Regions from separate parts of the Weissella sp. ESL1177 genome, predicted to be linked through region 2. Evidence: predicted binding sites of a transcription regulator. Region 2 holds the regulator's gene; the other holds the start of a gene.
The links. Region 2 encodes CtsR, which represses protease genes until heat stress. Its sites were predicted from a motif close to TTGGTCAAAAAAGGTCAAANA; they were not measured.
Positions count from the first base shown of each region.

Region 1: a site for CtsR is predicted at 8,687-8,707, ahead of AC3B5D_RS06435 (ATP-dependent Clp protease ATP-binding subunit). Genes of this name have one in related genera too.

Region 1 covers NZ_CM176591.1:1,320,005-1,336,302, forward strand. Annotated here, with positions in the region: gene gltX (glutamate--tRNA ligase) at 1-663, opposite strand, end outside; gene AC3B5D_RS06405 (PIN/TRAM domain-containing protein) at 786-1,895, opposite strand; gene radA (DNA repair protein RadA) at 1,916-3,289, opposite strand; gene AC3B5D_RS06415 (dCTP deaminase/dUTPase family protein) at 3,303-3,845, opposite strand; gene AC3B5D_RS06420 (GNAT family N-acetyltransferase) at 3,944-4,222, opposite strand; gene AC3B5D_RS06425 (NlpC/P60 family protein) at 4,277-4,819, opposite strand; gene AC3B5D_RS06430 (LysM peptidoglycan-binding domain-containing protein) at 4,885-6,246, opposite strand; gene AC3B5D_RS06435 (ATP-dependent Clp protease ATP-binding subunit) at 6,559-8,622, opposite strand; gene AC3B5D_RS06440 (zinc-binding alcohol dehydrogenase family protein) at 8,834-9,841, opposite strand; gene budA (acetolactate decarboxylase) at 9,966-10,682, opposite strand; gene alsS (acetolactate synthase AlsS) at 10,745-12,430, opposite strand; gene AC3B5D_RS06455 (L-lactate dehydrogenase) at 12,591-13,529, opposite strand; tRNA gene AC3B5D_RS06460 (tRNA-Gln) at 13,816-13,887, opposite strand; gene AC3B5D_RS06465 (MarR family winged helix-turn-helix transcriptional regulator) at 14,003-14,431, opposite strand; gene AC3B5D_RS06470 (universal stress protein) at 14,561-14,998, opposite strand; gene rpmF (50S ribosomal protein L32) at 15,368-15,541, shown strand; gene AC3B5D_RS06480 (PTS sugar transporter subunit IIC) at 15,880-16,298, opposite strand, start outside.
Region 2 covers NZ_CM176591.1:1,502,331-1,518,628, reverse strand. Annotated here, with positions in the region: gene AC3B5D_RS07430 (deoxynucleoside kinase) at 1-310, shown strand, start outside; gene serS (serine--tRNA ligase) at 328-1,611, shown strand; tRNA gene AC3B5D_RS07420 (tRNA-Leu) at 1,935-2,017, shown strand; tRNA gene AC3B5D_RS07415 (tRNA-Thr) at 2,038-2,110, shown strand; tRNA gene AC3B5D_RS07410 (tRNA-Gly) at 2,117-2,189, shown strand; tRNA gene AC3B5D_RS07405 (tRNA-Arg) at 2,220-2,293, shown strand; gene AC3B5D_RS07400 (CtsR family transcriptional regulator) at 2,527-3,003, shown strand; gene AC3B5D_RS07395 (ATP-dependent Clp protease ATP-binding subunit) at 3,005-5,500, shown strand; gene rpoB (DNA-directed RNA polymerase subunit beta) at 5,771-9,376, shown strand; gene rpoC (DNA-directed RNA polymerase subunit beta') at 9,529-13,173, shown strand; gene AC3B5D_RS07380 (iron-containing alcohol dehydrogenase) at 13,321-14,514, shown strand; gene AC3B5D_RS07375 (methyltransferase domain-containing protein) at 14,677-15,525, shown strand; gene AC3B5D_RS07370 (helix-turn-helix domain-containing protein) at 15,656-16,057, shown strand; gene AC3B5D_RS07365 (SAM-dependent methyltransferase) at 16,072-16,298, shown strand, end outside.

The DNA of each region.
Region 1 (16,298 bases), 180 kb from region 2:
CACGTGAGAAATTTCCATCTTATGATCATCAACAACAACAGCAAAATTGTAAGTTGGCATGCCATCGGCCTTTTGAATGACCCAATCACCACCAACTGTCGATGAATTGATTTCAATGTGTCCCTTAACAATATCATCCCAAGCATAATCTTTATTCTCAGGTACGCGGAAACGAACCACGTATGGCAACCCTTTTGCTAAAGCATCTGCTTGAAAGGCTGCAATTTCATCATTAGACATACCTGCATATTCATAAACGTAATGTGGTGCTTGTTTAGCAGCAACCTGTGCTTCACGTTCGGCGGCTAGCTCCTCTGATGTTTTAAAAGAACGATAAGCTAAACCACGATCTAGTAAATCTTGAATCAATGGCTTATAAATTGATAGGCGTTCAGATTGACGATAAGGACCATACTTACCTGGATTAGCTGGTGATTCATCCCAATCCAGACCAAGCCAAGCGAGATTATCCAACTGTGACTTTTCACCATCAGCAATATTACGCGTCTGGTCAGTATCCTCAATACGGATAATAAATTCACCTTTATGATGACGTGCAAATAACCAGTTAAATAATGCTGTTCGGGCATTACCTATATGTAAATGTCCTGTTGGTGATGGTGCATAACGCACACGAACTTTCTTTTCGGTAGTCTCAGCCATGCTAATCGACACTCCTCTTTATTTTATAATTCTAAATAATATACCGTTTACTAATATACCGCGCTTTGCAGTGCGTTTCAATGTATTCCCTTGAATAAGTGCTTAATTTCTTAAAATACAGCCTAATTGTCAACAACGTTTCCAAAAATCATGCGACCGGCATCTGTTTGCAATGCAGAAGTTACCTCTACTGTCACCGTCTCTTGTAAATGACTACGTCCCTCTTCGGCAACAACCATCGTGCCATCATCCAAATAACCAACTGCTTGTTGTCGTTCAGTACCATTTTTAACTAGTAATACCGTTAGATGATCACCAACTGCAACCCGTGGTCTTAATGCACCTGCCAGTTCATTGATATTTAATACCTGAACATTTTGAAACTTTGTCACTTTATTCAAATTATAATCGTTTGTTACAAGGCAACCATTTACTTCCTCTGCTAATCGAATTAATTTCTCATCAACTTCAGTAATGTCTTCGTAATCACCTTCCCACATTTCCAAAGGAACATAATCACTTTCACGCAACTCATTTAAGACGTCTAACCCACGACGACCACGCACGCGTTTTAGCGATTCACCAGCATCAGCGATGTACTGCAACTCATATAACACAAAGTTAGGAACTAGCAAAGTACCTTCAATGAATCCCGTTTTCACTAGGTCAATAATACGACCATCGATTAAAATATTGGTATCCAAAATTTTATAGTGATGATAGTTCGTTTCTGCTTCAGTTAAAACATCGCCTTGTCCAACATCGTGCTGAGGTCGTACTTTTTTAGTACGGCTTGTTAATGTTGGTATCAACTTACGCCATTCATCAATACGTGTCGTTCCTAAACGAAATCCTAAATAACCCAATAATGCCATCACAATAACTGGTACTACCCCACTTAGGAAGAAATTATTCATGTGTTGCAAAGGTACCGTGATTACGACAGCAATCACTAAACCAATTAAAGTTGTTAATGATCCAATAAGCAGTAATAGTGGTGATTGCTTATTTAGATAGTTTTCAATACGATGTATCGTTTGATCAACTGGGCGCCACAACAACAAACTTAATAAATAAAAAATAATAGCACCTAAAATAAAATTGACAATACCGTTATTAATCCAGATATGTTTAGATAGATTAAAAATATCCCAAATGACTGGTAATAAAGTCAAAGCAATTGCGCCACCAGCTAATACAAAAATTCCCTGAATAATTCGCTTTCGTAACATACTAATTTCTCCTTTCTGCATTATCCCAATGCAATTTGTAATGCTTCTGATAACGTTTTTGTCCCAATGATTTGAATGTCACTAATCCCGTTCAATTGATCAGTCACGTGTTTTGGTACAAAAATACGTTTAAAACCAAGTTTCTTGGCTTCAGTGACACGTTCAACAATATTTGGCACCCGCCGGATTTCCCCTGTTAAACCAATTTCACCAACAAACGCATCCGTTGGTTGTGTTTCAACATCGTTATAACTTGAAGCAATCGCCATTGCGACAGCTAAATCAATAGCTGGTTCGTCTAGTTTAACACCACCAGCAGCTCGAACATACGCATCTTGATTTTGTAACAAAAGATTTGCCCTTTTTTCTAAAACAGCCATCAATAACGATACACGGTTGCGATCAATACCTGCTGCTGTGCGTTGTGCATTACCGAATACAGTTGGCGTAACCAAAGCTTGTACTTCTACCAGAATTGGTCGAGTACCTTCCATTGCGACAACGACAGCAGACCCACTAGCATTTGCCAAACGCTCTTCCAAAAACAAATCTGATGGGTTTGCAACTTCCATTAACCCACCGTTTTGCATATCAAACACACCTAATTCATTTGTTGAACCAAACCTATTTTTAACAGCACGCAGCAATCGGAAACTTCGTTGATTATCACCTTCAAAATAAAGCACCGTATCAACCATATGTTCTAATATTTTTGGTCCTGCAATCGCACCTTCTTTTGTCACATGACCGACAATGAAAATTGTAATATTATTCGTTTTAGCAATTTGTAGTAATTCGGCCGTTGTTTCACGAATTTGGGACACAGAGCCAACTGACGAGCTAATATCAGGTTCTTGCATTGTTTGAATAGAATCAATCACAACAAAGTCAGGTTTGGTTTCATCAATTGCTTGTCTAATCTGTTTCATATCTGTTTCTGGAAAAAGTAAAAAATCAGAATCGCCACGGACACCCAAACGTTCCGCACGTAATTTAATTTGTGACGCACTTTCTTCACCAGCAACATATAATATTTTTTGACCAGTATTGGCAAGTTGACCGGATACTTGTAGCAATAATGTCGACTTACCTATTCCTGGATCACCACCAATCAAAACCATTGACCCTGGTACAATACCACCACCAAGGACGCGATTAAACTCTGCGTTCGCTGTCTTAATACGAGGTGTTTCTTCAATATTAACATCATCCAATCGTTCGACTTTAGCAACTTGACCTGCTAAATTAACCCGCGACTTTCGGTCAACCTTTTCTGGTTGCATGACTTCTTCAACAAATGTTCCCCATGCACCACAGTTTGCACAGCGCCCCATATATCGTTGTGAGACAAAACCACAATTTGAACAAACGAATTGCGTTTTTGTTTTTGCCATATTTCCCCCTTTTTTATTTTACACCTGAGCTACCAAAACCGCCTTGACGCGTCTTTTTGGTTTGTAATTGATCATTATCAGTGGTTAAAAACGGCATGAAGATTCCTTGACCAATTCGTTCACCTTTTTTAATCGTGACATCACGCACACTCCAGTTAATCATCTGAATAAAAATTTCACCTTCATTTTTAGGATTATCAACATAATCCGCATCAATGATACCAACACCATTTGGCAAAATTAACCCGCGCTTTAAAGGATTTGAAGAACGATTAGCAATCATTAAATATTCATTCTCACCCATGTAAGCTTTTATACCAGTAGGCACTAACAGTGGTTTAATCGTACGAGATGCTTGTTCATAACTTTCTGATGTTAGAGTTTCATTATGCCTTATCTGCCATAAAATTTTCAAAAATGGTAATCGCCAAATAGAAGGCAATGTAAAATCCTCCGCTGCTTGAAAATCATAACCAGCAGCTTGTTCTGTCGCGCGCACTGGCAAATTTAAATTAGCGTTTGCGTATTTCTTAACAACAGCAAATCCTCGTTTCATAACTATTCCTTTCAAATAAATTATCAAAGATAAGTATAACTTAATTTCATGAAAAATAAAAAAGCACACGTCAAATTCACGCATGCTTTCAAACAAACTTAACCTTTATAGGCGATTTTCTGATATTCTGGATGTCTAAAAAAGGCTTGCCGTGCGTAAGTACATACTGGTTTTAGTTGCACTTGTGCTTTCTCTGCTTGTGCAACGACTTCTGCTAGTAACTGTGCTGCAATTCCTTGACCACGCAACTCCGGATCAACATAGGTATGATCAATCGACCAAACTTTGCCACCAAGAATTGCTGGAAATAATATTTCTGCATCTACAATACCGTTTGTTTCGTGAAACAAACGACCAGGTTCATACATAAATTCCATATCAAACCTCCTGGTATCATTATAACCGAATCTCAAATATCCATGGGTTATAAACTATCGAAGTGCCCCGACAAAATCTGGTAACCATTTATTCGAAATTGATTTGATACTAACTTTTTCGGAAAAAGAATCAACCGTAACAAATTTACCACCACCAATATAGATACCTGCAGTTGTTGGTAATACACGACTACCCCAAGCTAATAAATCTCCGGGCATCGCTTCAGAAACCGTAAATTGTGTCACTGCTTGCATTTGTTCGCTCACCTCATGCGGAAAGCCAACACCTTCGATGCGATTATACATATATTGAATTAATCCACCAGTATCAAAACCAGTATCAATATTTTGCCCTTCTTTCTGATAAGGTACATCAAGTACATCATTTAATACCGTTAATAACGGTTCGCATATGCTTTCCATAATCATTTTCATCATTGTTCTCTGAATGCGAGCACCCGTTGTTTTACGAGCAAAATTTGAAGCAGTAATCGTCACAGGTTTTTCAGCAATTGGCGGTTCAAACATAATTTCAGCGTCCGCTTCATCATAATCATTCACGTGAACAACACGTCCAGGTTCTATTCTAAATGGCATTATCATTACCTCTACTTGAATGTATAAAAAAAGACTCGCGGACGAGTCTTTTTAATAATAGCTTTTTATTGGTGAATAAACTGAACACCAGCAGTAGAAATTGTACGTTCGTTATATAGCTTACCTGCATAGTTAGCTTCAGAAATAGTAATCGTACCGTCTGAGTTAACAGAGTCAACGACCGCTACGTGTCCATAACTACTTGCACCACCAACACCAGGTGCAAAGTACGCAACAGAACCAACTGATGCAGTTGAATTTACAGTATGACCTGCAGCAGTTGCTGATGCTGGCCATGATGAGGCATTACCCCAGTAATTACCTACCCAACTCAAATCACCCTTAACATACCAAGTGCATTGTCCATATGGGTATGTGTTTCCAGTCGTGTTTGATGAAACATGATTAGTCGTTGTTGATGTTGTCGTCGTAGCAGATGTAGATGTTGTTGTAGCGGCAGCAGAAGCTGTAGATGTCGTTGACACGTTTTGTGGTCGTGCTGCGGCTGAACTTGCTGCGGCAGCCGATGCGTTTGCTGCTGACGTTGCAGCGGCTTGTGCTGCAGCTGAGCTAGCAGCAGCTTGACTAGCAGCTAATGAGGCATTTGCTGCTGACGTTGCGGCGGCTTGTGCTGCAGCTGAACTTGCAGCTGCTTGGCTAGCAGCTAATGAGGCATTTGCTGCTGACGTTGCAGCTGATTGCGCTGCGGCTGAACTTGCTGCGGCGGCTGACGCATTCGCTGCTGATGCATTTGCTGTTGACGTTGCAGCGGCTTGAACAGCAGCTGAACTTGCGGCAGCTTGGCTAGCAGCTAATGAAGCGTTTGCTGCTGATGTTGCAGCTGATTGTGCTGCGGCTGAACTTGCGGCAGCAGCCGACGCATTCGCTGCTGATACATTTGCTGTTGATGTTGTAGCAACTGATTGTGGTGCGGCTGAACTAGCAGCTTGCGATGCAGGTGCTGCACTAGTAGCAACTTGATGTGCAGAAGCTGAAAGATTAATTGTATCACCAACATAGATAATTGATGAAGCTGAAAGATCATCATTTACTGACAACAATTCAGACAAAGTCATACCATTAGCGTTAGCAATTGCCCACAATGAATCACCAGCTTTAACTGTGTAAGTAGCCCCACTAGCAACATGCTTCGTTGCAGCTGAAGAAGCAACTGATTGTGCTGCAGACTTTGGTGCAGCTGATCCAGGTATTTCAACCTTTTGACCAACAAGAATCAAATTTGCATTTGCAATTTTGTTTGCTGATACTAAATCATCAACAGTAACGTGGTGTGCAGCTGCTAATGCATAAAGTGTATCCCCAGATTTAACAGTGATAGAATCAGCTGAAGCGACAACTGAACTACCTGCCAAGGCAGCCGCTGCTCCGGCAGTTGCTAATAGCGTATTTTTTACAGATGCGTGCATATTAAGTACCCCTTAAAACTAAAAATTTGTTGTCCTATATTATGTTAAGAAATAGCCCACGAGAACTTTTCTTAAGGTTTTCTTTATCTTTACTACAAGCACTATTGTACTTTATAGACTTTTCATAAAAATGCATTTAATGTTTCATTTATGTTACACAACACAAAATCCTTAATTTTTTCTTTATTTTGTTCGTTTTTAATGCATTTAAAAAAATCAGAGCATCATTATTGTACAAAAAAAGACGGTAGTCCTAACTACCGCCTATAAATCATTTATACTTTATTAAATAATTTAGCAACTTTATTCAACTTATTTTTCATCTTTTTCAATAGTGATTTTATCATCAACTAACTTTGCAATTAATTGTTTTGCTTCAGGATTATCTAGATAAAAGTCAGCAATTTGATCTTCTAATTGTTCTTGGATAACACGACGTAATGGACGAGCACCCATTTCAGGATTATATCCCAATTCGACAATCTTTTGCTTGACATCGTCAGTAATCGTAATGTGCAAATCCTTTTCTGCAATTGCAGCATTCATATCATTGATCATCAAATCAACAATCTTCAATAAGTTTTCTTTTGAAAGTGCATTGAATTCAACAATGCCGTCAAAACGATTCAAGAACTCTGGCTTGAAATATGGTGCGAGGCGTTCTAGTAGCTGTGAACCACTTTGGCTGTTTTCTGGGTCAAAACCAACCTTTGCTTCTTTAACACCGGTACCCGCATTTGATGTCATGATAATAATAGTATCTTTAAATGACACCACATGACCTTGTGCATCAGTTAATCGACCATCATCTAAAATTTGTAAGAACATGTTCATCACATCAGGATGTGCCTTTTCAACCTCATCAAGTAAGATCAATGAATAAGGACGACGACGAACCGCTTCAGTTAGTTGACCAGCTTCTTCATAACCAACATACCCAGCTGGTGCTCCAATCAACTTTGAAACAGAATGTTTCTCCATGTACTCAGACATATCGAATCGAATCATACTATCAGTTGTACCAAATAGTTCCTTTGCCAACTGCTTAGCCGTCTCAGTCTTTCCAACACCTGTTGGTCCAACAAATAAGAAACTACCAATTGGACGACCAGTTTTATTAAAGCCAACACGATTACGACGAATGGCACGCGCAATCTTTTCAGTGGCTTCTTCTTGCCCAATAACATGAGCTGATAAATTATCACCTAAGTTTCGTAATTGTGTCTGTTCCGTTTCTGCTAATTCACCAACAGGAATACCAGTCTTTTCCTCAACAATTTTTTGAATATCTTCCACTGTTACTGTTTGTGCAGCTTCATTTTGTGGTGCTTGTTGCTTAACAGCTTCTAACTGTAATTCCAAATTATTGACTTGATCACGTAACTTACTTGCCTTCTCATAATCTTCACGTTCAATAGCTGATTGTTTTTGAGCTTCAGTTGAATGAATCTTATTTTCTAGTTCTTTTGGATCAGCGATTTTAACTGATAAGTTTTTCTTAGAACCCGCTTCATCAATTAAATCAATTGCCTTATCTGGCAAGAAACGCTCTGAAATGTAACGATTTGATAAGTTAACAGCTGCTTCTAGTGCCTCATCTGAATACTTTACCTTGTGGTAGTCTTCATAGCGCGAACGAATACCTTTCAAAATCTGCAGTGCCTCATCTGTTGATGGCTCATTGACTTGAACTGTTTGGAAACGACGAGCAATCGCTGCATCCTTTTCAATTTTACGATATTCATTTAATGTCGTTGCTCCAATCAACTGGAACTCACCACGAGCTAAGGCAGGCTTTAAGATATTACCAGCATCCATTGAACCTTCACCTGCTGTTCCTGCCCCCATAATTTCGTGAATTTCATCAATAAATAGGATGACGTCTTCACGTTTAGATACTTCATCCATCAATTGTTGCATACGCTCTTCGAATTGACCACGCACACCTGTTCCTTGAACAAGTGAGACAACGTCTAAACGAATCACCTCTTTACCTTGCAGCTTACCAGGTACCTTTGCGTTAACAATGGCCTGTGCTAAACCTTCTACAACCGCTGTCTTTCCAACGCCAGCTTCACCAATTAGTACTGGATTATTCTTTGTTCGACGGTTAAGCACCTCAATAACACGAGCAATTTCATCATCTCGACCAATTACTGGATCGAACTTACCCTTACGTGCCATTTCAGTCAAATTAATACCGTATTGATCAAGTAAACTATCACCTTGACCATTATTATTGCCCCCATTACCTTGTCCCATTTGTGGGCGGGGCCTTTGCTGGGTACGTTGTGCTTGTTGTGCCCTTGTTGCTTCATTATTCATCATACGAAAAATATCATCAAAATTTGAAAAACCAAATGGATCTTGTGCCATATTACCAGCCTCCTTACAATCTCTTTTATATTCATTATTCCCAATAGATACAATAGTTGCCGTTTGTTTGACCTTTATTGACCTTGCTTACATTATCTATATTAGCACTCTCATACGTAGAGTGCAAGTCAAAAACGCGATTTTTTTATAAAAAAAAGAATGAATTTTTGTTCATAAAAAGTCCATTCTTTTGAATATATTTACTTATATTTTAATATTCAATAACTAACTTACCAATCATATTTCCAATAGCAACTTCTCTCTGTGCTGCTAAAATCGTTTTTGCAGATAACCCCGTCATTGTTTTGGTTAACGTTGATTGTACAACACCCTCATCAACTAACTTAGCTAACAAAGTCAATGCGGCTCCCTGCGTCGCAACATTTTTATCAGCATTTGTTTTTGCAAACATAAATTCCCAATCAAGTGATGCTGCTTGATTCTTAATCAAACCAACAGGCAGTGGTGTCATTGATTGCACAATCGCACCAATATGGCCAAATACATCAACCAACTTAGCAGCTGATTCAAAATGTTGATCAAGTGAATGTAGTACGGCAATATAGGGTATTGTTGTAAACCCTAATTTTTTTACCGCCGTCACATAATCATCACGATGATTGACCACAAAATCTGCCCCCAACTTTTTAACCCAATCAATCGTATCTTGACGTGAAGCGGTCGCAATAACTGTCATTCCCAGCCACTTGCCTAATTGGATCATCATTGAACCAACACCACCAGCACCATTGATCACTAATAGAGTCTCACCTTTAGCACCATCGGCAACCATTTCTATCTGAAATTTATCAGCAAGCATTTCATATGCTGTTAAAAATGTTAACGGCATTGCAGCAGCTTCTACATTCGATAACCTACTTGGTGCTTCGCTAATCAACGCTTCTCTAACAACTTCATATTCAGCATTAGAACCAGTCCGACCTAATTCACCGGCAAAAAACACACGATCACCAATCGCGAATTTTGTCACATCATCCCCCATTGCGACAATCTCGCCAACCGCATCAAATCCCAATACACGTTCTTGACCTGCTGCTGCAGCTAATTCCCATTGTTTCGTATCTACTGGGTTCATGCCTGCTGCTGCAACTCTAACCAACACATCATGATTCGACATGTTTGGTCGTTCAATTTTCTTATCTATCAATGGTTTGTTCGCGTCCGTTGTTGTTACAACCGCCTTCATCATTTCTGTCATGATTCACTCCCTTATAATAAGTCATGTTTCCCATTATTTCTCTACTTATATGATACTATCTCTACTATAAAAAAAATAGTAATGGCAACGCTATTCGCTGTTGTCATTACTATCGTATAAATACTTAATCTTGTGAACCTTCTGCTGCTGCAACGCCTTCTTTCAGACCAGCCATTTCAACATGATGCTCACGGAAATCTTTATCTTGAATAGGTAAGTGGAGTGCATAATCATTAAAAATCGTTAAATCACCTTCAAGCTCATTCGCATCAAATCCTAGTACGTGACCACCAAAGGTACGATCATCACTCAAAAAATGAACATGCCAACCAGCTGCAACAGTACCTTGATACAATTCAGGTGAATAGTAACCAACTAATGTTCCCGTCACATCGCGTTTTTCAAACTCGCGTTGTGTTTTTGTAATTTCAGATAACGATGGAAATGGTCGTTCTGACTTAGGTGCCGACCGAACTTTCATATAATCAAAACTACCTCGCAAAACTACACCTGAGAATGTATTCTCTAATTCACGATCACGAACAAGCGAAACCATCTCTTTCATATTACCAGCACTGAAGGTCACTTTTTCTGATGGATCACTAGTATGATGAACAGTCGCAAATGGTACCGTCTTGTTCATATCTGTCACGTGATGAATCGTTCCTTCACCGTCCATATAATAAACCTCACCATCGACCATAATCATCTCACCATCAAGACCATCGAAAGTACCAATACCTGCATCCCCATGCTCTTTTAATTCAGCTAAAGTGGCCGTACCACCTAACACTTTCCCCATCAAAGCTTCTAATGTACTATGTTGATAAACTGTTGCCATGATTTTCCTCCTAATATGGTATTTTAACAAAAAACGCCCAGTGAACTGGACGCTTTTTTATATTATTCTGCATCAATTAATTGTGACATTAATTCATAATTATGTGAGTAGTCTACTGGAATCTCAACAACAACTGGTCCTTCGGTTGCAAAAGCTTCATCCATAACCGCATCCAATTGGTCAGGTGTTTCAACACGCAATCCCTTGGCACCAGCTGACTCAGCAAACTTCACAATGTCAATATTTGAGAACTTGACACCTGCTGACTCACCATTGTACTTAACTTCCTCTTGGAACTTAACCATATCATAGTGATAATTATCTTGCCAAACAATGTGCACCGTGTTCAAGTGTAGTTGAACAGCAGTTGCCAATTCCATACCTGAAAAGAAGAAACCACCATCACCAGATACTGAGACAGACTTTGCATTTGGTCGAACCATTGCTGCAGCCATAGCCCAAGGTAATCCGACACCTAACGTTTGCATACCATTTGAAATCAAGAAATGACGTGGCACATATGACTTAAAATGACGACCAAGCCACAAATAATGTGAACCAATATCTGATGATAAGGTCATTTCATCAGTCATGTGTGCTTGTAATGACTTAATAATGTTCAATGGGTGGTTTAGATTTGCTTGTGCTGGTGTATACGTTGGTTCTTCTGCCGCATGTAAAGCAGCCTTAAATTCAGTCAACTTGTTCTGAGAAGCAACTGGTAATTCATAACCTGCAATTTGTTCTTGCAATGCTTTCAAAGTATCAGCTAGTGTCCCAACTAATTGACGTTCAGGCGTAAAGTTATTGTCAATTTGAACAGCTTGTGTATCAATTGCCGCAATACGCAAATCAGCATTCTTGTTCCAATTACGTGGTTCATATTCAATTGCGTCATAACCAACTGTAATAACCAAATCAGATTGGGCTAATAATTGGTCACCAACTTGGTTACGGAAGAAACCAATGCGACCAAAGAAAGTCTTTTCTTCTAATTCACGAGAAATAACACCTGCACCTTGATATGTTTCAACAACTGGTAATGTTGTTTGTTCAAGTAATGCATGCAAGGCTGCCGTTGTCGCATCATCTGAACCACGTGCACCGACTAACAAGACTGGTAGCTCCGCAGCTTTAACTTGCTCTGCTAGCCAAGCAATATCTTCGGCAGCTGCAGCACCATAACGTGCTGGCTTAACTGCTGGCAATGCCGTTGCATTTACTTCAGCTTCATCAACGTCTTGTGGTAACGAAACAAATGCGGCACCTGGCTTTGGACCATTTGCAGCAGCGAAAGCATTTGAAATAATTTCCGAAATGTTATTTGGATCTTGAATTTCTACTGAATAGTTTGTAATTGGTGCAAACAAAGTTGCTGATGGTGTACTTTGATGTGTCAAACGGTATAAATCTTTACGTTGTACTTGACCACCAATTGCCAAAACCGGATCATTTTCAGCAGTCGCCGTCATCAAACCAGAAGCTAAATTACCAACCCCAGGTCCTGAAGTAACTGCAACGACACCAGTTTTACCAGTGATACGTGAAAATGCTTGTGCCATAAAAACAGCATTTTGTTCGTGCCGTGTCACGATTAATTTTGGCGCTTTCTTACCTTCACTAGGATGATCTAATTTTTCAAACAAACGATCAATTTTAGCGCCAGGAATACCAAACACTAAGTCAACGCCATGGTTATTTAAACTGTCGACAACTAAGTCGGCACCAGTCTTCTTCTCTTCAGACATGTACTCTACCTCTTTAATATATTGCCAATAAGCATCAATGCCTATATTGTAGCGCGTTCTGGCAATATTTAGTAGTAAAAAACTACCATTATTTTAGACATAACGGTAGTTCATTTTTTCACAATACGTATAATAATCGAATATAAAGCGTTTTCATTTATTATAAACTTTTATTCAAAATTTCTATCAACATTTTAGCAGATTTTTGCATTTTTGCTTGTTCATCATCTGATAATTGCACTTCAATCACTTGCTCGATACCATTTGCACCAATTACAGCTGGTGTCCCAATATACAAATCATTTAATCCGTATTGTCCATCCAACGGTGCACCCACTGGTAAAATGATTCGTTCATCACGGAAAATTGCTCGCGTGATACGTGCTAAGGATGCGCCGATGCCATAGAAGGTTGCACCTTTTCGCGCAATGATGTCATAAGCCTTATGTGCTGTATCAAATAAGATTTGTTCTAAATCTTCAGCTGTCATTCCTGCTTCAGTTGCCCATACCTTCAATGGACGACCACCAATGGTCGCTTCATCAAAGTTGGCAAATTCTGAATCGCCATGTTCACCCAGAATATATGCTGACACTGCTTCAGGAGCAACTTTAAATCGTCGTCCCAATGCCACTCGTAATCTCGCTGTATCTAGCGACGTCCCTGAGCCAAAGACACGTTCTTTTGAAAACCCCGACATTTTTTGTACAGCAGTCGTTAAAATATCAACTGGATTAGCAGCAACTAAGAAGATACCGTTAAACCCACTGGCAATAATTTCTGACACAATGACTTTCATAATTTTTAAATTCTTATCAACTAAATCCAGTCGTGTTTCACCTGGCTTCTGTGGCGCACCAGCCGTAATAACAACTAAGTCTGCATCATGAGCATCTGCATATGTCCCTGACCAGACCTGCTTATTAAATGTCCAAGCAGTTGTATCTTCCAGATCCATAGCATCTCCTGTCGTTCGATTCTGGTCAATATCAACAATTACTAATTCCTCAGCAATACCTTGTTGCATCAATGCAAAAGCATATGATGAACCAACAGCGCCATCGCCAACCAAAACAACCTTTTGATGGTGTTGTGTCATAATTCATTCCTCCAAAAAATAGACAATAATGGAAACCATTATTAAAGTGTCATAACCAAAGACACCGTCGCAACAACACACAACAAAAAGGGCGGTCGTCGTACAAACGGTCGTCTCTATCTGGCTATTTATAATCTTCTCAAACTTGCTCCACTATCATAACGACTAACTTTGTTTTTTGCAACTCTAAATGTCACCAATCTTTTTAACGATTTTGACAAATAATGATAAACAAAAAGCGTTAACCATTCTTAACGAATAACTAACGCTTCCCGCATCTGTAAAACTGGGCATACTGGATTCGAACCAGTGCATGATGGCACCAGAAACCATTGCCTTACCACTTGGCTAATGCCCAAAAACAACTATTAAATCATACAACATACTAACCACAAATTCAAGCCTAATCAAACAAAAAAGATATTCACGATATACAATTCAAACCAAAAAGTTAGCTTGTCAATTTACTTTTCCTATATATTGGTTGGTATATTTTCACCAAATCGTTCCATGAAAGTTAATATTTTTTTGGCCCTTTCATCACCTACTTCTAAAATCCAATTTTCAAAACGCATTTCAATTTGTTTACTCAAAGCTTGTTCAACTGTGTAACCATGTATCGTTAAATGTAATAACATGCGACGACGATCGGTAATATCTGCTTCTTGCCAAATATATTTTTTCCGTAGAAGCATACGAATCTGCCTTGATATAGCAGCACGCGTCACTTGACGACGTGCAACAATATCAGTCAAAGTTAGCCCATCATGTTGCGCCACACTACGCATAATTAAATATTGCTCAAAAGACAGATCATAAACCGCCGCCGGTTCCGCAACCGTATCATTTAAATATTTTAACGTTGCTAAGTAAGCATTAATATATTGTGCCACAAGTGTCATCTTTTTTCTCCAAAATCATTTTGTTTGTCACAGAAATAATTTTAACGAACGATTTTCACCGTGTCAGACTAATTTTTTTGAAAAAAAAGATTAGCCCGCGAATGGCTAATCTCTAAGAATCGTTTCTTATTAACGAACAATCATGACTGTGACAGGTGCGTTGTTTGCAACGTAACTTGACTGTGATCCAAAATATTTTTCTGTTCCTTGTTGTGAATGTGAACCAATCACGACCATATCTGGCTGTACAGCAGGAATAACATCTTTAACGATGACCTCACCGGGCTTCCCTTCTGCAATACGCGTATCGACATCTGTGACACCATTTTCTAAAGCCATTTCACGATATCGCTTTAATGCACGTTGAACATCATCTTCTGCAGCTGTTGTACTCTCTTTTGAAAAGAAATCAAAAACATTTAACTGTCCCTTTTCAAAAATTGAAATAATGGTTAATTTCGCATTATCTTCACGTGCCTGGTGAATGCCATTAACTAAAGCCATTTGGCCTAAATTTGAATCATCAACAGCGACAAGAATGTGTTTGAATTGTTTACCAATTGCCATCTATACTCTCCTATCATACTATTACTGGTTATACTAACTAGTAAGCAAAATAACCTACCGTTGCCCCTTTTGCCAATAACCCCCAAATATTCTAAGCTATCAAAACAATCAATTTGTAAGTATTAAATGACTATAATACTTTATTAGCAAATAAATAACTAACAAACATGTTAATTTGGGTATATCTCATTATCTAGCTACCCCAATAAAATGTAAAGTTACAAACGCTTTTACTTTTCTAATTCACACTCACATCAAGGGGTAGCACTTGACAAACGCTGTAAAATAATGTAATTTAGAACAGTTGAAAAAAATAGATTATTAAGCACTGCCTTCTTTCTACACGGCGGTGTAAGGGAGGATATAACTATGGCAGTTCCTGCACGTAAAGTTTCAAAGCACGCAAAGCGCACTCGTCGCGGCGGTCAAGGCGGATTAAAGACGCCAGCCATTCACATGAACGAAAATGGTGTTTACGTACGTAACCACCACGTTGCTGCAGATGGCACTTACAATGGTAAGCAAGTTGTTTCACCTAAGTAAGCTCATTTATTAATCTATTTAGCTATAGATAAAAATAAACGATTATTAAAACAGCGGATGATTAAAATCATCCGCTGTTTTTTTAGTTAGCGACAAGTTACAAGTTATAAGCCCCTAAACAATTGCTTGTCGGTCAGGAATTTTGAGCATTCTTCATTAAGGTATTTCCCTATTCATACAAAAAGGGGCTGAGACATAAGTCGTTATGATCAGCTGAAAAAGGCGCTAATCTATCAATTTTGATTGGTAGATTAGCGCCTTTAAACGTGTTCCAAAAGACTGAAGCCTTACTGTAACAATCGGCTTCAAACCGTCTTTTGTCACACGCTCTTTTAATATTAAATATCTTGTTCAAAGTCTGTTGGCTTATAAAGCTTAAGAATCTTTGTAAATAGCCAATCAACTAAGAATCCGGCAATAATTGGAACAACTGCCCAAATGATAACAGCTGGCATCACACCAATTGTATTCGTTTGGAAAGCCTTATCGGCAGCATCACGAACAACTGACTGAATAGGTGAAACAAAGCCAATCCAACCAAATCCAGCTGATGTCGGTGTTCCTTGTACGTTCATGAAGCTAATTGGAATAGCTGAGATTCCAGCAGCAACCATAAATGAAATCAACGTTACCGGCTTCTTAAAGACTGAAGGCATCATACCCTTCATCGCACCCAAGAAGATAGCGATTGAAGTTCCAACTTTGTTAACCTTGATTGAATTAACCAATAATACGACAGTTGTTGCAACAATACCAA
Region 2 (16,298 bases):
TGATTTTTCTGATGATGCGATCGTTAAAACACCAGATTTGTTAATTTATATTCACGTTAGTTTTGATACGATGTTAGCTCGTATCAAAAAGCGTGGTCGTGAATATGAGCAAATTGAGAACGATCCATCCTTATATAATTATTATAAGAGTTTAAATGACCGTTATGTTGCCTGGTTTGAAAGGTATGATCGATCCCCAAAATTAAGTATTGATGGTGATCAATATGATTTTGTAACGGATGAGGTAGCAGCCAACAAGGTATTATCCTTGATTGATGACAAAATCGATGAGCTGGGTTTGAAAAAATAACTAGGAGAATAATGATTATGTTAGATATGAAATTAATTCGTCATGAGACAGCAAAAGTAAAAGAACGTTTAGCAACACGTGGCGTTGCACCAGAAGAGGTTGATGCTTTAGTTGCCGATGATACAAAACGTCGCGAATTATTGGTGAAAACGGAAGAATTAAAAGCACGTCGTAATACCGTATCAGATCAAATTGGTCTGAAGAAACGTCAAAAAGAAGATGCTAGTGACGTCATTGCTGAAATGCAAACAGTTTCAGCAACAATTAAAGCACTGGATGAGCAAGTCGTTGTGTTAGACAAGCAAATTAAAGAACGCGCATTACATTTTCCCAATTTGCCAAATGACACGATTCCTGTTGGCCCAGACGAAGCAGCCAATCGCGAAGAACGGCGATGGGGTGATATACCAACATTTGATTTTGCACCCAAAGCGCATTTTGACATTGGTGAAGATTTAGGTATCTTAGATTTTGAACGTGGTGCAAAAGTATCAGGTGCTCGCTTTGTCTACTATGTTGGACAAGGGGCTCGTTTAGAACGAGCTGTTTATAACTTTATGTTAGATGAACATCAAAAAGAAGGTTATAAGGAAATGATCACACCATACCTGGTTAAAGATGAAGCCATGTATGGGACTGGTCAATATCCAAAGTTTATGGATGATGCATACCGTGTTGGTACAAATGATGACATGACGTTGATTCCAACGGCAGAAGTCCCATTAACGAATTACTTCCGTGAAGAAGTGATCGATGCAGAAAAGTTACCATATAGTGTCACAGCATTATCACCAGCTTTTCGTCAGGAGGCGGGTTCAGCAGGGCGTGATACGCGTGGCTTGATTCGTATGCACCAGTTTAATAAGGTCGAAATGGTTAAATTCACAAAGCCTGAGGATTCATATCAAGCTTTGGAAGATATGACAGTCAATGCCGAAAATATTTTGAAGAAATTGAATTTACCATATCACGTTATCACATTATCAACAGGTGACATGGGCTTTTCAGCAGCAAAGACATATGATGTGGAAGTGTGGATGCCACAGCAAAATATCTATCGTGAAATTTCTTCTGTCTCAAATACAGAAGCATTTCAAGCTCGCCGAGCACGTATTCAATATCGTGATGAAAATGGTAAATTACAATTTGTGCACACTTTGAATGGATCTGGTTTGGCAGTTGGTCGAACTGTTGCAGCAATCTTAGAAAATTACCAAAATGAAGATGGTACAGTGACAATTCCGAAAGTATTACGGCCATACTTTGGTGCGGATAAAATTGTTGCAGAAGATTTGTTATAATCATTTATCAATGATTGATCGAAAAAAATAGTTTATCGTAGTCGCTAATTTACCAGATTAACATGGTTGATTAGCGACTTTTAAAATTGATTTTAATGTCTTTTTTATATGAAGAATAAGGAAATGTATTGTAATTTTTCAAAACAGCGAAAAAAGAATTGCAAAAAAATAAAAAAGCTAGTAATATATATCGAGTGGTAAGTTGTTATTAGTCATGATAGCAGTTACGATATATACCAAATCAAAATGAGTGTTGACACTTAATAAATGATTAGGTATAATATAAAAGTTGTCTAGAGTTGTTTACTCGATGGACGTCTGTTGCGGATGTGGCGGAACTGGCAGACGCGCTGGATTTAGGTTCCAGTGCCCCTAGGGCGTGCAGGTTCGATTCCTGTCATCCGTATATCGATTTTCGATACAGAAGCCGACTTAGCTCAGCTGGCAGAGCGCTTCACTAGTAATGAAGAGGTCGCTGGTTCGAATCCAGTAGTCGGCATTCCATGCGAATATAGTTCAGTTGGTAGAACGCTACCTTGCCATGGTAGAGGTCGCTGGTTCGAATCCCGTTGTTCGCTTACTTCCAATAGGAAGCTTCAAATGAACATGCACCTATAGCGCAACTGGATAGAGTGTCTGACTACGAATCAGAAGGTTGAAGGTTCGAATCCTTCTAGGTGCATTGATTGCAAACCATCAAGAGAAATCTTGGTGGTTTTTGTGTCAATACATGTTTTTTTTAAATGGGTAGTCAATAAAAATAATGACAAGTTGATATTTTTAAGTTAAGCGAACCTTGAATTAGCTTTTGTAAAATACTTTGCGACCGACTCTTAAAAAGATATGATTGATTAGTAGCATTGTTTGACGATGCGTTTTATAATGATGTCAATATTGGTCAAGGGGGTGAAGGTCATGGCTGATTCAAATATGTCTGATAATATTGAGGCATACTTGAAACAAATTTTGCAGCAGGCGAATGAAATTGAAATTCGTCGTGCTGAAATCGCCCGACGCTTCAACGTCGTGCCATCACAAATTAATTATGTCATTAAAACGCGTTTTAGTGCCGAAAATGGTTATTTCGTCGAATCAAAACGTGGTGGTGGTGGTTATATTCGTATTGTAAAAATGGCATTACGGACAGAGCCAGATCTGATTGAAGAGATGCGACAAAGTCTCCCTGAGATTGTTAGCTTTAGGACGGCAACAGCAGTAATATCTAGTTTATATCGAGAACAAATCTTGACACAACGTGAAGGGGAACTTCTTTTGACGTTAATGTCTAAAGAAGCATTAGCAGTTGGCGATGCAACTGTTCAAGGTCGTTTACGAGCTAGATTATTACAACAATTATTGAACCGATTACGGTTTGAAAGTGAGCGTAATTAATATGGATAATCAATATACACCAAGTGCAAAGAATGTGTTAGTTATTGCACAAGAACAAGCAAAGCATTTTAAACATCAAGCTGTTGGGACAGAACATCTATTACTTGCTTTGGCAATTGAAAAAGAAGGCATTGCTAGTAAAGTCATGCAACAATTTAATGTTGTTGATGATGATGTGAGAAGTCAAATTGAACAGTTTACGGGGTATGGCACACTATCTCGTGCCGAAAAAGAAGCTTATTTGCCCTATTCTCCGAAAGCAGCTGAAATGATTCGATTGGCAAATGAACATGCCGTTAAACTTCATCAAGAACGTACAGGAACAGAACATATCCTATTGGCATTATTGTCAGATGAGACCATTTTTTCATCACGTATCTTAATTAATTTGGGTGTTAATCCTCAAGAAATGCGACGTGCAATTTTACGTAAATTGGGTGTTAGTGATACAGCAAAACGGCATGATGCACGACGGAAACGTGGTAATCAAGCACAAGCAACAGAAGGGACACCAACGTTAGATGCTTTAGCGCGTGATTTAACACAATTAGCGCGTGATCAAAAGATTGATCCAGTTGTTGGTCGTGAAAACGAAGTGAAACGTGTGATTCAAATTTTGTCACGACGTACTAAGAATAACCCAGTATTAATTGGTGAACCGGGTGTTGGTAAAACAGCGATTGCTGAAGGACTAGCACAACGTATTGTTGCAGGTGATGTTCCTTCAGATATGACCCAAAAACGTTTAATGATGTTAGACATGGGTTCTTTAGTTGCTGGTACAAAATATCGTGGTGAATTTGAAGATCGTTTGAAGAAAGTCATTGATGAAATTCAACACGATGGTCAAGTCATTTTGTTTATTGACGAACTACATACGTTAATTGGTGCCGGTGGCGCTGAGGGTGCCATTGATGCGTCAAACATCTTAAAGCCCGCTTTGGCACGTGGTGAATTGCAAACGATTGGTGCAACGACTTTAGATGAATATCAGAAGTATATTGAAGTAGATGCCGCCTTAGAACGACGTTTTGCACAGGTGACTGTGAATGAACCAACACAAGCGGATGCGATTGCTATTTTGAAAGGGTTGAAAGAACGTTACGAACAACACCATCAAGTGGCAATTCCTGATGAAACCATTGTTGAGGCAGTGAAATTATCAGTACGATATGTCACGGATCGTTTCTTACCTGATAAAGCGATTGATATTATGGATGAGGCGGCTGCCAAGGTTCGCATTGATCGAACAGGTCACGAAACACCATTAGCGAAGCAACAAGAAAAATTGGCGACATTACAACAAGAAAAAGATGAAGCAATTGCGCGATTAGATTTTGAATTAGCAGCTGAACTGCGTAAGAAAGAAATGCGGCAAAAACGGCACATTGATAAATATTTGGATGCACAGACTAATCCAGAAAATGTGGATAAAACAAAATACGATTTGGTCTTATCACTGCATGATATTGCTGAAGTCGTATCAGAACAAACGGGTATTCCTGTGACGCAAATGGAAAAGTCAGAGAAAGAACGTCTAGTTAATTTAGAGAAAGTACTGCATCACCGAGTTGTTGGTCAAGATGAGGCTGTATCAGCCATTGCACGTTCGATTAGACGAGCTCGTTCAGGTTTGAAAGATCCAAAACGTCCAATTGGAACTTTCTTATTCTTAGGACCAACTGGAACAGGTAAAACTGAATTAGCAAAAGCGTTAGCTGAAGCGATGTTTGGTTCAGAAGATAACATGATCCGTGTAGATATGTCAGAATATCGTGAAGCCTATTCAGCAAGTCGTTTGGTTGGCTCAGCACCGGGTTACGTTGGTTATGAAGAAGGTGGTCAACTGACAGAGAAGGTTCGCCGTCAACCGTACTCAGTTGTCTTGCTTGATGAAGCTGAAAAAGCGCATCCAGATATTTATAATTTAATGTTGCAAGTGTTTGATGATGGTTATTTGACAGATTCTAAAGGACGCAAAGTTGATTTTAGAAATACGATTATTATTATGACATCTAACCTAGGAGCAACGCGATTGCGTGATGAAAAATCAGTTGGTTTCGGGGCAGTCGATAAGATGTCTGATTATGATGCAATGCGTGATACTATTATGCAAACCGTTAAGGAAACATTCCGTCCAGAATTTATTAATCGTTTGGATGAAGTGGTTGTCTTCCATTCATTGAACAAAGCGGAGCTACATCAAATTGTTAAGTTAATGTCAAAGTCGGTCTTGCAACGGATCGGTGAACAAGGCTTTAAGGTGAAAATAACACCAGCTGCAATCGATGTGATTGCTGAAGCTGGTTTTGACCCAGAATATGGTGCACGGCCAATTAGACGAGCGCTACAATCGAAAGTTGAAGATGCCTTATCAGAAGAATTATTGACAGGACAAGTAACTGTGAATGATCAGGTAACGATCGGTGCCAAAAATGGCGAGATAAATATCACCGTCAAACCAGCCAAAAATAAGACAGTGACTGTGACAGAATAATAAACTTAAAAAGTAAGCGTTGACAAGGATTGTTTTTCTTGCTAATGCCTGCTTTTTCTTGTATACTAATGGTTAGTTTAATTGTGTATAAGACAACGGTTGACAGGAAATATTGTCCCTGAAGGCCTGCATAGTAATGACAAGAGCGTTTTCAGGTATGGGGATGCTGTTGTCTTTTTTGCACTTAAAAACCGGTGAAAAGCAGAAATTGTTATCAAACTGTAATATAACTCGGTGCACAGTTGGCCAATTCAAAGCGAGGTGGAAAACTTGGTAGGAACGCTTGTAAAGTATGGTAAACACCGTGTTCGTCGTAGTTATGCACGAATCAAGGAAGTTCTTGATTTGCCTAACTTGATCGAAATTCAAACGGACTCATACAACTGGTTCTTGGATGAAGGATTACGTGAAATGTTTATGGACATTTTGCCAATCGAAGATTTCCAAGGCAAGTTGTCTCTAGAATTTGTGGACTATAAGCTCATGGAGCCTAAGTACACAGTAGAAGAAGCTCGTAACCATGATGCTAATTATTCGGCACCATTACACGTTACGTTGCGTTTAACAAATCAGGAAACTGGTGAAATTAAGTCACAAGATGTTTTCTTTGGCGATTTCCCATTAATGACACCGTCAGGAACATTTATTATTAATGGTGCCGAACGTGTTATTGTTTCACAATTAGTACGTTCACCTGGTGTGTACTACAACGAAGAATTAGATAAGAATGGTCGCCCAAATTACGGTACAACGTTCATTCCAAGTCGTGGTGCTTGGCTAGAATTTGAGACCGATGCTAAGGGATTAAGTTACGTTCGTATTGATCGTACACGTAAATTACCAATTACTGAATTGGTTCGTGCATTGGGTTATGGTTCAGATTCAGAAATCTTACAAATGTTGGGTGACCAATATGATTCAATCTCATTAACGTTGGATAAAGATGTGCATAAAGACATCGAAGATTCACGAGTTGAAGAAGCCTTAAAGGATATCTACGAGCGTTTACGTCCGGGAGAGCCTAAGACTGCTGATTCAGCACGTGCCTTGTTAACAGCACGTTTCTTTGATCCAAAGCGTTATGATTTGGCACCAGTTGGTCGCTACAAGATTAACAAGAAGTTGTCATTGAAGTCTCGCTTAATGGGCTTGACATTGGGTGAAACACTAGCTGATCCAGATACTGGTGAAATCATCGCTGAAAAGGGTGCATTGATTGATAAGAAAGTTATGTCAGCTTTGTCACCTTACTTAGATCGTGACGACTTTAAGCGCACAACTTATACACCATCAGATGATGCAGTTGTGACGGAACCAATGGTTTTGCAAACAATTCTTGTTGAAAATCCAGAAGACCCCGAAAAGACATTGCCAATCATCGGTAATGGTCAATTTGATCCAGCTATTCGGACAGTTAAGCCAGCAGATATTATCGCAGGTATGAATTACTTCTTAAACTTGCCATTAGGTGTTGGAACAACTGACGATATTGATCATTTGGGAAATCGTCGTATTCGTCGTGTTGGCGAGTTGTTACAAAATACTTTCCGTATTGGTCTAAGCCGTATGGAACGTGTTGTTCGTGAACGGATGTCAATTCAAGATCCTGATACCGTTACGCCACAACAATTGATTAACATTCGTCCAGTTGTTGCTGCTGTGAAGGAATTCTTTGGTTCATCACAGTTATCACAATTCATGGATCAAACAAATCCGTTGGGTGAGTTAACAAACAAGCGTCGTTTATCAGCCCTTGGACCTGGTGGGTTGACTCGTGACCGTGCTGGATATGAAGTTCGAGATGTTCACTATACACATTATGGTCGTATGGATCCGATTGAGACACCTGAAGGACCTAATATTGGATTGATCAACTCATTGGCCACATATGGTCGCGTTAATAAGTATGGTTTCATTGAGACGCCTTACCGTCGTGTTGATTGGACAACACACAAGGTGACTGATCGAATTGACTATTTGACTGCCGATGAAGAAGATAATTTCGTAGTTGCACAAGGAAACTCTGTCCTAAATGAAGACGGTTCATTTGCTACTGAAACTGTTTTAGCTCGTAAGAGTGATGAAAACGTTGAAGTACCAATTGATCAAGTTGATTATATGGACGTTTCTCCTAAGCAAATCGTTGCTGTTGCCACTGCAGCAATTCCTTTCTTGGAAAACGATGACTCAAATCGTGCCTTGATGGGTGCTAACATGCAACGTCAAGCTGTGCCTTTGATTGATCCACATGCACCATTAATTGGTACGGGTATTGAGTATAAAGCTGCTCATGATGCTGGTGTGGCAATTATTTCAAAGTATCCTGGTGTTGTTGAGTATGTTGATGGTCGCGAAATTCGTGTTCGTCGTGAAGATGGTTCATTAGACAAGTATGCCTTGATGAAGTTCCGTCGCTCAAATGCAGGTAAGAATTATAACCAACGACCAATCGTTAAAGTTGGTGACTCAGTTGATGCAGATGAAGTATTGGCTGATGGACCATCAATGGAACAAGGTGAATTGGCATTGGGTCAAAACCCATTGATTGCCTTTATGACATGGCAAGGATATAACTTCGAGGATGCCATCATTATTAACGAACGTTTGATTCGTGATGATGTTTATACATCAATTCACATTGAAGAATATGAATCAGAAGCTCGTGACACAAAGCTTGGCCCTGAAGAATTTACTCGTGAGATTCCAAATACTGGTGAGGATCAATTAAAGAATTTGGATGAACGCGGTATTATCCGTATTGGTGCTGAAGTAGAAGACGGTGATATTTTGGTTGGTAAGGTAACGCCTAAGGGTGTGACTGAGTTATCAGCTGAGGAACGTTTGCTACATGCTATCTTTGGTGAAAAAGCTCGAGAAGTACGTGACACATCATTGAAGGTACCTCATGGTGGTGGCGGTGTCGTACAAGATGTCCGTATCTTCACACGTGAAAATGGTGATGAGTTGTCACCAGGTGTTAACATGATGGTTCGTGTCTACATTGCTCAACGTCGTAAGATTCAAGTTGGTGATAAGATGGCCGGACGTCATGGTAACAAGGGAACGGTTTCAGTGATCGTTCCTTCTGAAGATATGCCATTTATGCCTGATGGTACGCCAATTGACATTATGTTGTCACCAATGGGTGTGCCTTCACGTATGAATATTGGTCAAGTGCTTGAATTACACTTAGGTATGGCTGCTCGTGAATTGGGTATCCACGTGGCATCACCTGTCTTTGATGGGGCTCGTGACACGGATATTTGGGATGCCATCCAAGAAGCTGGTTTGCCAGCCGATGGAAAGTCAATTCTTTACGATGGTCGTACAGGTGAAGCATTCGATAAGCGTGTGTCTGTTGGTATCATGCATTACATGAAGCTAGCTCACATGGTTGATGATAAGATTCACGCTCGTTCAATCGGACCTTACTCATTGGTTACGCAACAACCACTTGGTGGAAAAGCGCAATTCGGTGGTCAACGTTTTGGAGAAATGGAAGTATGGGCCCTTGAAGCATATGGTGCTGCACATACGTTGCAGGAAATCTTAACATACAAGTCTGACGATGTTGTTGGTCGTGTTAAGACATACGAAGCTATTGTTAAGGGTGAGCAAATTCCAAAGCCTGGTGTACCAGAATCATTCCGTGTGTTAGTAAAAGAATTACAAGCACTTGGTTTGGACATGAAGGTCTTGGATGCTGAAGATCGTGAGATCGAGCTACGTGATATGGATGAAGATGATTCTGTCCTAAATGTTGCATCAGCAGATAAGAAAACTGACAAATTAGCACAAGAATTTAATGCTGAAGGTGCGGGTAATATAACCAATAATTCAGATAATGTTGCAAACACGAATGATCGTGCTAATTAATTTTAAAATATAAATAAAGTGTCAGCCGACCTAGCGTTTCGTTTGCTAGGTTTGTGCTTAGTGTGGTGGTGATTTAACGATCACACTAAGCACAAATCTAGTCAACGATTGGGTCGGAATTGTATAGAGAACCTATGAAAGGGGTCGAACCATTGATCGATGTCAATAAGTTTGAAAGCATGCAAATTGGTCTGGCAAGTCCGGACAAGATTCGCAGCTGGTCTTATGGTGAAGTAAAAAAGCCCGAGACAATCAATTACCGAACACTGAAGCCTGAAAAAGATGGCCTTTTTGATGAGCGTATCTTTGGACCTACAAAAGATTACGAATGTGCCTGTGGTAAGTATAAGCGAATTCGTTATAAGGGAATCGTTTGTGACCGTTGTGGTGTTGAAGTCACTTCAGCAAAGGTTCGTCGTGAGCGCATGGGCCACATTGAGTTGGCTGCGCCAGTATCACATATCTGGTACTTCAAAGGTATTCCATCTCGTATGGGCTTAGTTTTGGATATGTCACCACGTTCACTTGAAGAAGTTATTTATTTTGCTTCATACGTGGTTACCAAGGGTGGTGATACACCATTAACTGAAAAGCAACTACTATCAGAACGCGAATATCGTGAATTAAAAGCCGAATATGGTAACGCATTTGAAGCAGGAATGGGTGCAGAAGCTGTTCAAACCTTGTTAGCTAACGTTGACTTGGAAGAGGAAGTGACTGAATTAAAGGCTGAATTGCGTGAGGCAACTGGTCAAAAGCGTGTTCGTGCGGTACGCCGTTTGGACATTATTGAAGCCTTTGTTAAATCTGGTAATAAGCCAGAATGGATGGTGATGGATGTTATTCCAATTATTCCACCTGATTTGCGCCCAATGGTTCAACTTGAAGGTGGTCGTTTTGCCACTTCTGATTTGAATGATTTGTATCGTCGTGTGATTAACCGTAACAATCGTTTGAAGCGTTTGTTAGAGTTGAATGCACCTGGTATCATCGTGCAAAACGAAAAGCGTATGTTGCAAGAAGCAGCAGATGCTTTGGTTGATAATGGTCGTCGTGGTCGTCCAGTTACTGGACCAGGTAACCGACCATTGAAGTCATTATCACATATGTTGAAGGGTAAGCAAGGACGTTTCCGTCAAAACTTACTTGGTAAGCGTGTTGATTATTCTGGACGTTCAGTTATCGATGTTGGGCCTTTCTTGAAGATGAATCAAATGGGATTGCCACGTCCAATGGCAATGGAGTTGTTCCGTCCATTTATCATGAAAGAATTGGTCAAGCGTGATTTAGCTGGTAACATTCGTGCTGCAAAGCGTAAGATCGATCGTCGTGATGATGATGTCATGGATGTTTTGGAAGACGTTATCAAAGAGCACCCAGTGCTATTGAACCGTGCGCCAACGTTGCACCGTTTGGGGATCCAAGCGTTTGAACCAGTGCTTGTTTCTGGTAAGGCGATGCGTCTACACCCATTGGTAACTGAAGCGTACAACGCCGATTTCGATGGGGACCAAATGGCCATTCACGTGCCATTATCAGATGAAGCACAAGCAGAAGCACGTTTGTTAATGCTAGCTGCCGGGCACATTTTGGCACCTAAAGATGGAAAGCCAATCGTGGCACCATCACAAGATATGGTTATCGGTAATTACTACCTAACGACTGAAGAAGCTGGTCGTGAAGGTGAAGGTATGATTTTCAAGGATATCAATGAGGTGCGAACAGCTTACCAAAATAAGTATGTGCACTTGCACACACGTATTGGTATTCAAACAGATTCATTACCAGCTGCAAAGCCATTTACAGCTGAGCAACGTTCACGCATCATGTTGACTTCTGTTGGAAAGTTGTTCTTTAACGACATTTTGCCAGAAGACTTCCCATACTTGAATGAACCAACTGAAGCAAACTTGCATCGTATTGATGACCGTTTCTTCTTGGAGCCAGGTGAAGATATCAAGGCACGTTACGCTGAGACACCAATCTTGCCACCATTCAAGAAGGGTTACTTGTCAGATATTATTGCGGAAGTTTACAAGATTTACAAGGTTACAGAGACGTCATTGCTGTTGGATCGTATGAAAGACTTGGGTTATGATGAGTCAACAAAATCTGGTTTGACAGTGGGTGTTGCCGATGTGACTGACTTGAAAGAAAAGCCAGAGATTATTGATGCTGCTCACAAGCAGGTCGCAACTGTAACGAAGCAATTCCGTCGTGGTTTGATTACTGATTCAGAACGTTATGAACGCGTTATTGCTATTTGGAATCAAGCAAAAGATGATATTACTGAAAAGCTAATTGAACACTTCGAACCAGATAACAACATCTTTATGATGTCGGATTCTGGAGCTCGTGGTAATATTTCTAACTTTACGCAATTGGCTGGTATGCGTGGTTTGATGGCAGCTCCTAATGGTCGTATTATGGAACTACCTATCATAGCTAACTTCCGTGAGGGACTATCTGTTTTGGAAATGTTCTTCTCAACGCACGGTGCTCGTAAAGGAATGACTGATACGGCTTTGAAGACAGCTGATTCTGGTTACATGACTCGTCGTTTGGTTGATGTTGCACAAGATGTTATTATTCGTGAAGTTGATTGTCATAGTGATCGTGGCTTGGATGTGACTGCTATCATGAATGGTAATGAAGTTATCGAGTCATTATACGAACGTATTTTGGGACGTTATGCACAAAAGTCAGTCTTTGATCCAGAAACTGGTGACAAGATTGTTGGTCATAACGAGATGATCACAGAAGATATTGCCAAGCGTATTATTGAAGCTGGCATCACAACCGTTACAATTCGTTCAGCATTTACTTGCAACACTGAACATGGTGTTTGTGTTCGATGCTACGGTCGTAACATGGCTACTGGTGATGTTGTCGAAGTTGGTGAAGCTGTGGGTACTGTTGCAGCACAATCAATTGGTGAACCAGGTACACAATTGACTATGCGTACATTCCACACGGGTGGTGTTGCTGGAAACGATATTACGCAAGGACTTCCTCGTGTGCAAGAAATTTTCGAAGCACGTAATCCTAAGGGACGTGCTATGATTACTGAAGTTACTGGTGAAGTCACTTCAATCGAAGAAAATCCTGCTGATCGTACCAAAGAAGTTACAATTCAAGGTGAGACGGATACGCGTACGTATACATTACCTATGACTGCTCGTATGCGAGTTGGTGAAGGTGATCATATTCATCGTGGTGAGACGTTGAATGAAGGTTCAGCTGATCCTAAGGAAATTATCCAAGTACGTGATACGCTTGCTACTGAAAACTATATTGTGCATGAAGTGCAAAAAGTTTACCGTATGCAAGGTGTTGAGATTTCTGATAAGCACATTGAAGTAATGGCTCGACAAATGCTACGTAAGGTTCGTGTCATGGATCCGGGCGAGACCGATCTGTTGCCAGGAACTTTGATGGATATTGCCCAATTCCGTGATGCAAATGAAGAAACTTTGCTGAAGGGTGGTCTCCCTGCAACGGGTCGTCCAGTTTTGCTTGGTATTACTAAAGCATCATTAGAGACGAATTCATTCTTGTCTGCTGCATCATTCCAAGAGACAACACGTGTCTTGACAGATGCTGCTATCCGCGGTAAGAATGATCCACTTGTTGGTTTGAAGGAAAATGTTATCATTGGTAAGTTGATTCCAGCTGGTACTGGTATGAAACAATATCAAGAAATTGAAGATAAAGTTGTTGCTGATCCAATCGTTACTGAGGAAAATGCACCAACATCAATTGCTGATATTGAAAACGCCATGAATTTAACAAAATAAATCGTTGCAGATTCATTTTAACGATTAATTAAAGCACTCATAGATGTCATTTGTTTGTTATCTATGAGGCTTTTTTGTTACCATGAAAGTAAGTATGGTTAATTAAAATTAATGAGTGGCAGCCGTCTTTCAAGACAGGAGGTTCATATGGAAGATTTTCGTTTTCAAAATAGTACAGATATTCGTTTTGGGAAACATCATATTGATGAAGAATTACATGACACCATTGCGCAATTTGGTCAAAACGTCTTACTAACTTATGGTGGTGGTTCAATCAAACACTCTGGTCTGTACGACCGTGTGATAAAAGCTTTAGCTGGTTTACATGTGGTTGAATTATCAGGCATTGCACCTAATCCAAAAATTACTTCAATTCGTGAAGGTCAACGATTAGTAAAAGCACACGATATAGATGTGATTTTATCTGTTGGTGGTGGTTCTGTTTTGGATGCATCAAAGGTCATTGCTTCTGCAAAGTTTTATGATGGGGATGCTTGGGATCTAGTTGCTGATCGTGGTTCAAAATCACGAGCAAATATTAATCAATTACCAGTCGTTGACATTTTAACGTTGGCAGCAACAGGTTCAGAGATGAATGCGGGGTCAGTTATTTCAAATCCTGATTTAAATATTAAGTTAGGTACTTATGGTCCTAAGACACCAGCGGTTTCATTTTTAGATCCACAACTAACTTATTCTGTTTCGCAGTGGCAAACTGCTGCAGGATCGTTTGATATTTTTTCACATTTAACAGAACAATATTTTGATCGGTCAACTGCCAATGACGTAACTGCTGGTATTATTGAAGGTATGATGCGTTCAGTAATTAAATGGGCACCAGTTGCATTAAAGGAACCGAATAATTATGACGCCCGCGCTAATTTGATGTGGGGTGCAACCATGGCACTGAATGGGATTGCGCGTTCTGGTAATCAGAATGGTTGGACAGTTCATCCAATTGAACATGAGCTATCTGCTTATTATGATATTACGCATGGTGTTGGTCTCGGTATTTTAACACCACGATGGATGCAGAAAGTCCTTTCAAGCAAAACGGCAGCAAAATTCGCACGATTTGGGCGTGAAGTTTGGCACTTAACGGGTAGTGATGAAAAAGTTGCAATGCAATCTATTCAATCAACCTATGATTGGATAAAGTCGTTAGGCATTCCGATGACATTAGTTGGTGTTGATATTCGTACTGATGAAAAATTTGTTGAAATGGCACAGGAAGCTGTTCGCATTGGTCATTTAGATCATGAAGGTGGTTATGTCAATTTGACTGTTGATGATGTCGTCGATTTGTATCGGGCATCACTAACAACTGATGGTTTTGAATAAGATATCAATATTTTAGAACATGTTTAATAGGATCGACAATCTACCGAATTAAAATGGTGAGATTGCCGATCCTGTTTGCGTACCATAGACTGTTATCAGATGCTAAAAGATATGATTAATTTGTGATATACTATCAAATAAAAAAATGAAGATGACGGGAAAATGAAAAAAATAGATAAAGGACAACAATTTGTCACACAACACTTATCAATGTTTCGTTGTTTAGTAGATAATGAACCATATGATCACGTGAGTGGCCACAGCTTAATTTGTCCACGTGGCCATCGCTTAGATTTAAATAAAAAAGGGACACTCTATTTTTTGAATAAAGCGATCAATACAGAATATGATGATCAGATGTTAGCTTCTCGTAGACGAGTATTAACAGCTGGATTATTTGATGGCATCATACAGGCTGTTAGTGAAGAATTACCAACAAAAAAACAACGTATTTTAGATGTTGGTACGGGTGAAGGCACACCATTACAGCGATTACTCAATTTACGACACAATCAAGATACCGCGATTGGCTTTGATATTTCAAAAGCAGGCATTAACCTTGCAACACAGTTAGAGACGCAGGCATTTTTTAGTGTTGCTGACTTAGCTAACCTACCATTTACAGATAATAGTTTTGATAGTATCGTTGAATTTTTTTCGCCGAGTGCCTACGAAGAATTCAAACGGGTATTAAAACCATCAGGAACATTGGTGAAAGTTGTGCCAGCTGCAGGCTATTTACATGAATTACGAGAAATGTTATATCCACTTGATTCACCAAAGCATACCTACCAAAATGATAAAGTTGTGCAACGTTTTATGGTAAATTATCCAAAAGCAACACAACGAGAAATTTCTTATGAATGGACAATTCCCAATGATTTATATGCTGATCTATTACATATGACGCCATTGCATTGGGGTGCACGTCCAGAAACACAGCAAGTTGCCGAGCAGACACCCTTGTCAAAGGTAACCGTTCATGTTGTTATTTTGACATATCATCATTAATTGTGCATAATGTGGATAAATTAATGTCTTTTCCACAAATATTTGTGGAAAAACAGATAAAAGTTCGGTAAAATGGACATATTAAGGTGAAAACCCATAAACGATATTTAATGAATGGAGTCCTACGCGTATGTTTCCTGATCGCTTACGTGAATTACGAAAAGGCCGTAATATCACATTGGAAAATCTTGCTGAAGAAATGAACAAACATCTTGAGCCAGGTCAAAAACCAAATACAGCCGCTCAAATTGGAAACTGGGAGCGGGGCGACCGTTCACCGTCTTACATAGAGGTACGGAAATTAGCTGATTTTTTCAATGTGTCCATGGATTTTTTAGTTGGGCGAGCAATGTCTGAAAAAACTGATCTATCATTACTATTTTTATCGGGTAAAGAAATTGATTTTAATGGTAAGCCATTGACAGATCAACAACGGTTTGATATTTTTCAATATGTCAATTCGTACTTGAATCCAGTATCTTATACTGCTGATGATGATGTACGTAGTAATCATCAAGAAAGTTTGTTTTAAAGGATCAAAACAAGATGAACCAAGAAGAACTTATTCGTTTTGGTACAGGCAGACAGCTCACTGAGATTGATTATCTTAGTGAGCTGTTGTCGTATCAGGCATCATTTCGTCATATAACAAGTGTTAATCATTTAGTCACGCAAGTCGCACAAACTATCAATTCCTTAAATCAAGGTTATTTACCAGCAACTTTACCTATTTTAGAAGTTACTGAAGAGATGATTACTGCGACTCAAAGCGA